2 regions of the Erwinia sp. SLM-02 genome follow, and region 1 is predicted to be linked to the other one. Evidence: predicted binding sites of a transcription regulator. Region 1 holds the regulator's gene; the other holds the start of a gene.
The links. Region 1 encodes LexA, which represses DNA repair genes until DNA is damaged. Its sites were predicted from a motif close to TNCTGTATGTACATACAGNA; they were not measured.
Positions count from the first base shown of each region.

Region 2: the regulator LexA is predicted to act here: its motif matches at 1,459-1,478, upstream of PGH32_RS09055 (YebG family protein).

Region 1 covers NZ_JAQISN010000002.1:750,505-753,919, forward strand. The annotation lists gene dinF (MATE family efflux transporter DinF) at 1-984, opposite strand, end outside; gene lexA (transcriptional repressor LexA) at 1,066-1,674, opposite strand; gene PGH32_RS16610 (diacylglycerol kinase) at 1,782-2,150, opposite strand; gene plsB (glycerol-3-phosphate 1-O-acyltransferase PlsB) at 2,279-3,415, shown strand, end outside.
Region 2 covers NZ_JAQISN010000001.1:1,948,582-1,951,996, reverse strand. The annotation lists gene purT (formate-dependent phosphoribosylglycinamide formyltransferase) at 178-1,356, opposite strand; gene PGH32_RS09055 (YebG family protein) at 1,495-1,788, shown strand; gene PGH32_RS09050 (sugar phosphate isomerase/epimerase family protein) at 1,809-2,630, opposite strand; gene PGH32_RS09045 (S9 family peptidase) at 2,821-3,415, shown strand, end outside.

The sequences.
Region 1 (3,415 bases):
AATCAGCGAAAACGCCAGTGCCACAACCCCGGACTGACGGCAGGCAGCGTGCCAGACGCTGAGCAGCTGCTGGCTGTTTCCGGCACCGTAGGCTTCTCCTGAGCAAGCCTCGACCGCATAGGCGAAACCGTCCAGCGCATAGGCGGTGAAGGTCAGAAACATCAGCAGCACCGCATTGACGGCAACAATATCGCTGCCCAGCCGCGCGCCGAAAATCGTCAGTGAGGCAAAGCACACCTGCAGCAGCAGCGAACGCAGCATAATGTCGCGGTTCAACCGCAGCAGGCGTGCCAGATTGCCGCGCCAGGCGTTGAGCAGCAGGCGCAGCGACAGGCCGCGCATCACCATCACCCGCCAGACCAGCAGCAGACCTACCAGCAGACTGACGTATTCCGCAATAGCCGTCGCCGCCGCCGCGCCCTGCACGCCCCACTTCAGGCCGATAACAAACCACAGATCCAGCAGGATATTCACCAGATTGCCCACCACCAGCAGGATCACCGGCGCACGGGCATACTGCACGCCCAGCAGCCAGCCGAGCAGAACCAGGTTTGCCAGCGTGGCGGGCGCACTGAGCCAGCGGATCTGCATAAATAAATCGGCCTGATGCAGCACGTCCTCGCTGCCGCCGGTCAATCCCAACGCCAGATGGGTCAGCGGCGCTTTCAGCACAATAAACGTGATGCCGGCCAGCAGTGCCAGCAGCAGCGGCTGCATTAGCGCCCGCGCCAGAGCGAGCTTGTCGTTTGCGCCAAACGCCTGTGCGGTCAGCCCGGTGGTGCTCATGCGTAAGAACAGCAGCAGCATAAACAGGAAGCTGGTGATAGTCGTACCAATCGCCACGCCGCCGAGGTAGGTCGGGCTATCAAGATGGCCAATAACGGCAGTATCAACCAGCCCGAGCAGCGGCACGGTAATATTGGAGAGGATCATCGGCAGCGCCAGCCGCCAGAGATTTTTATCGGCAGCCGTCAGCAGTCGCATCGTGTTTCAACCGGAAGCAGGGAGTGATTAGAGATCGCAAAAACGCGCCGCAGAGGGCGACGCGTCATATTCGGTGGGGGATTACAGCCAGTTGCCGTTGCGGATAACACCGACGGCCAGGCCTTCAATGGTCAGCGTCTGCTGACGCAGATCGACAACAATCGGCTGAAACTCACTGTTTTCCGGCAGCAGATGAACGATGTTCCCCTGCTTCTTCAGGCGCTTAACGGTCACTTCGTCATCAATACGCGCTACGACCACCTGGCCGTTACGCACGTCTTCCGTTTTGTGAACCGCCAGCAGATCGCCGTCCATAATGCCGATATCCTTCATCGACATGCCGCTGACGCGCAGCAGGAAATCGGCGTTGGGCTTGAACAGTTCCGGGTCAACCGAGTAGTGCCCTTCGATATGCTGTTCGGCCAGCAGGGGTTCGCCAGCGGCAACGCGGCCAATCAGCGGCAGGCCGTCGGCCTCTTCCATCATCAGGCGAATACCGCGAGATGCGCCGGAAACGATCTCGATCACGCCCTTCCTGGCCAGCGCCTTCAGGTGTTCTTCAGCAGCATTTGGGGAACGGAAGCCGAGCTGCGAGGCGATTTCTGCCCGCGTCGGCGGCATACCGGTCTGGTTAATGTGGTCGCGAATCAGGTCGTAAACCTGCTGCTGCCGTGCCGTTAGTGCTTTCATCCCGCCCCCTGGTTGTTTATACAGTCGACTGTGAGTATATACAGGTATTTGCGTGTTGAAAACCCAAAGCTGGCTAAAAAACAGCAGTTTGTTGAATTTTGGAAAACCTATCGCAAATGTGAAATCAGCAGCATTACCCACACGAAAATTGCCAATAAGATACTGAGCAAGACGGCAGCAGAGCCCATGTCTTTGGCCCGACCGGCCAGCGGATGAATCTCCGTGCCGATACGGTCAACGACGGCCTCAATGGCGCTGTTGAGGATTTCGACGATAATCACCATCACCACCGAGCCGATCAGCAGCACGCGGGTAACGGCGTCGACGTCCAGCCAGCAGGCAATAAGAATGGCGATAATAGCGGCGACCGCTTCCTGGCGAAATGCCGCTTCATGTTGCCAGGCAGCACGTATACCTTTCCAGGAATAGCCTGCTGCTTTTACAATTCGAGTCAGTCCGGTGGCGTTATTTGCCATGTTCAGGGAACCCTTTGGAAAGTTAAACGTCAATGAGAGGGTGTAGCACATTTTGCAACACCACAGATTCTGTTAGCGCTTTCTGGTATGCTTGCGGCGCTTTGCTAACAAGAGGCTTCATGTTGTCTATGTCAGGTTGGCGTAATTTATATTATAAACTGTTGAATCTGCCAGTGAAATTCCTGGTAAAAAGTAAGGCAATCCCGGCTGAACCGGTTGCCGAACTCGGGCTTGATACCTCACGCCCTATTATGTATGTGCTGCCTTATGATTCAAAGGCCGATCTCCTTGCTCTGCGCGAACAGTGCCGCAAACAGGATCTCCCCGATCCCCTGCACCCACTGGAGATCGACGGCACCGTGCTGCCCCGTTATGTGTTTATCCATGACGGCCCGCGCGTATTCCCCTATTTCGTCCCGAATGTTGAGTCGGTCAAGCTGTTCCATGACTATCTGGATCTGCACCGTAACCATCCCGATCTGGACGTGCAGATGGTGCCGGTCTCGGTGATGTTTGGCCGTGCCCCGGGGCGCGAAGTGCAGGGCGTTGAGCAGCCGCATCTGCGCGTGCTGAACGGCATCCAGAAGTTCTTCGCGGTGATCTGGCTGGGCCGCGACAGCTTTGTGCGCTTCTCGCCTATCGTTTCTCTGCGCCGCATGGCAACCGAACACGGTACCGATAAAACCATCGCCCAGAAGCTGGCGCGCGTGGCGCGTATGCACTTCGCCCGCCAGCGTCTGGCCGCCGTCGGCCCGCGCCTGCCGGTGCGTCAGGATCTGTTCAATAAGCTCCTGCAGTCCAAAGCCATCGCCAAAGCGGTGGAAGATGAAGCGCGCAGCAAGAAAATCTCCCATGAGAAGGCCCAGCAGAATGCCGTTGAGCTGATGGAAGAGATTGCGGCTAACTTCTCTTACGAGGCTATTCGCCTGACCGATCGCGTGATGGGCTGGACCTGGAGCAAGCTGTATCAGGGCCTGAACGTCAGCGGCGGCGAACGCGTGCGCCAGCTGGCGCAGGACGGGCACGAGATTGTCTATGTTCCCTGCCACCGCAGCCATATGGACTATCTGCTGCTCTCCTACGTGCTTTATCACCAGGGGCTGGTACCGCCGCATATTGCCGCCGGGATCAACCTGAACTTCTGGCCTGCCGGCCCGATCTTCCGCCGTCTGGGTGCCTTCTTTATTCGCCGTACCTTTAAGGGCAACAAGCTCTACTCCACGGTGTTCCGCGAATACCTGGGCGAGCTGTTTACCCGCGGCTAT
Region 2 (3,415 bases), on a different contig from region 1:
GGGGAAGGCGGTCACGGCGTGAGCCGGCACGCTGGCCCTTGATTCGCGCGTCCATGCGCTTAACGTGGCGAAATCCGCAGAACGGCGTTCGCCACGTTATCCGGTGTCGCTGTGGAGCAGCGCTGATGAATGTAGCAGCGGGCGCGTCAGCCCTTCTGCCGGATCAACACCGCCGTATCAGCCGCTCACCTTCACGCTTGCCGCTGCCGCCACGGCACGCTGCACCGCGTCATCAATATTTTCGCCGGTCGCCAGCGTCACGCCCAGTCGACGCTGACCGCGAATTTCCGGCTTACCGAACAGGCGCAGCTGCAGGCCCGCGCCGAGTGCCGCCTGCAGGTTACCAAACTGGACGTTATCGCTGTCCAGCTGCGGCAGGATCACCGCCGACGCCGACGGGCCGTACTGACGAATGCCGCCAACGGGCAGCCCGAGGAAGGCGCGAACGTGCAGGGCAAACTCGGAAACGTCCTGAGAAATCAGCGTCACCATACCGGTATCGTGTGGGCGCGGGGACACTTCGCTGAAGACCACTTCGTCGCCGCAGACAAACAGCTCAACGCCAAACAGGCCGCGACCGCCCAGGGCTTCCACCACTTTGCGCGCAATATCCTGCGCACGCTGCAGTGCCAGATCGCTCATCTGCTGCGGCTGCCAGGATTCGCGATAGTCGCCATCTTCCTGACGGTGGCCGATAGGTGCGCAGAAGTGAATGCCGTCAACCGCGCTGATGGTCAGCAGGGTGATCTCGAAATCAAACTTCACCACGCCTTCCACAATCACCCGGCCTGCGCCCGCGCGGCCGCCCTGTTGGGCATATTCCCACGCCGCTTCCAGCTGCGCAGCTTCGCGGATGAAGCTCTGGCCTTTACCGGAAGAACTCATCACCGGTTTTACGATGCACGGGAATCCAATTTCATCGGCGGCGGCGAAGAAGGCTTCGCGGCTGTCGGCAAAGCGATAGCTGGAGGTCGGCAGCGACAGCTCTTCCGCCGCCAGGCGGCGAATACCTTCGCGGTTCATGGTCAGTTTTGCGGCACGCGCGGTAGGGACCACGTGCTGACCCTGTTTTTCCAGTTCAACCAGCATATCGGTAGCGATGGCTTCGATTTCAGGGACGACGAAATCCGGTTTCTCCTGAGCAATCAATGCCGCCAGCGCGGCGCCATCCAGCATATTGATCACATGGCTGCGGTGGGCAACGTGCATGGCAGGGGCATCGGCATAGCGATCGACCGCGATGACTTCCACACCAAGACGCTGACATTCCAGCGCCACTTCCTTGCCCAGTTCACCTGATCCTAACAGCATTACGCGGGTCGCCTGAGGGCGCAGCGCGGTTCCAAGAGTCGTCATAATCTCTACCTGATTGAATGGAAAAAACGCGCGCAGTATAAACGAAAACGTTTGCGTATTCATCCTGAACGCTAAACTTGAGTCAAATCGGCGGGAGTGGTATGCTGTATATAAATACAGTATAACAGGAAGAAAAGTATGGCTGTTGAAATACAATACGTAGTCGTCAGAAAAGGTGAGGAAAAGATGACGTTTGCCAGTAAAAAAGAAGCCGATGCCTACGACAAAATGCTGGATATGGCGGAAGTGTTTTCTGAATGGCTGACAACGTCTCCGCTGGCGCTTGATGAGCAGCAGGGTGAAGCGCTGGGCCTGTATCTGGCGGAGAATAAAGACGCGCTGCAGCATATCCTGCGCACCGGAAAAATGCCGGAAGAGGCAGCGGCCGAACCGGCAGAGGATGATAATGACGGCAAGCTGCGCGCGGTGTAATCACCGGCGCAGAACGGGCGTTAAAACCGCGCCAGCTGCTGACGCAGCGCCCGCATGGCCTTTTTCGCCGTTGCCGCAGGGTTGGCGTGCTGCAGGCCGTCGTTAAAGACTTCCAGCCCCAGCGGTCCGCGATAGTCAATCGCCCGCAGGTGATCGAGCAGTGACGTCAGGGGGAACTGGCCTTCCCCCGGCAGCAGGCGGTGGTGGCGTGCCGTCTCCACCAGCTTTCCATCCTGCGGCAGCTCTGCCAGGTCGGAGAGCTGAACCAGATAAATTTTTTCTGCCGGAATGCCCGCCAGGTCGGTGATGCTGCGCTGCCGGACGAAAATATGGAAAGCATCAACCACCAGCCCCAGGTTGGGGGCATCGATCCGCTTAACCAGCTGCCACGCATCGGCGGTGGTGTGAATTTTGCTGCTCCATGCCATTGCCTCATAGGCGACGCGCAGCCCCTTGCGCTGCGCCTGCTCCGTCAGCCAGCGGAGATCCTCCTCCGCGCGTTCGAACTGACAGCGGTCGTCGGTTGATGCGGGAACCAGCAGGGTAGTTGCCCCAAGCTTAACGGCCGTTTCGATCATGCTCCGCGCTTCGTCATACTTCTGCTGTCGCAGCGGTTCCGGAGCGCCGTCAAAATCCAGCAGAACCTGGTAGTCGGTTAACCCCAGTGGCAGATCCGTCAGTAAATCACGCAGACCCTCGCAGTCTGAATCCGCAGCCGACACGTCCTGTTGCCACAGCTCCACCTGGTCAAAGCCGGCGTCATGCGCCGCCTGAAGTTTCTGACGGGGGGTTCCGCCAAGTAACACCGTATTAATAAACAGTGGATTGCCTGCAAACGCCATTTTTCCTCCTGAATAGTGTTCATTACCCTCAAAGGTAGGAATAAAAGCGGCCGGGCACAACCCGCGGTCAACGCCGCCGCGGGCGTTGCGCAGTGAACCGCCTGTTTTTCAACCTGTCGCGCGTATTGCTATTGGCAATCCGCCCTGTTGCTGCCAGTCTTACAGCAGGCACAGCAACCGTGAAAATATCATGACACCACCTAAAGCAAAGAAAGTCCCTCATGTGATGACTCAGCACGGTGACACGCGCTGCGACAACTATTACTGGCTGCGTGACGACCAGCGGGAAGACCCTGAAATCATCGCCTGGCTTAAGGCCGAAAATGAGTACGGCGACAGCCTGCTGCAGCCGCAAAAAGCGCTGCAGGCGGAGCTGCTGCAGGAGATTATCGAGCGCATCCCCCCGCGCGACCAGTCGGTACCCTATGTCAAAAATGGCTATCGCTATCAGAGCCGCTATGAAGAGGGCAACGAGTACGCCATCTACAGCCGCCAGCCGGCGGAAACCGCAACGCCGGACCAGTGGGACACGCTGGTCGATGCCAACCAGCGCGCCGCGGAAAGCGAGTTTTATGCGCTCGGCAGCCTGGCGATTACCCGCGATAACCAGATCCTCGCGCTGGCCGAGGATTTTCTCTCGCGCCGGATTTACAGCATCCACTTCCGCGACCTGCTGGGTGAACGTACCTTTGACGACGTGCTGGAAGGCGTGACGGCGGGCATGACCTGGGCGAATGACTCACAAACGCTCTACTATGTGCGCAAGCATCCCAAAACGCTGCTGC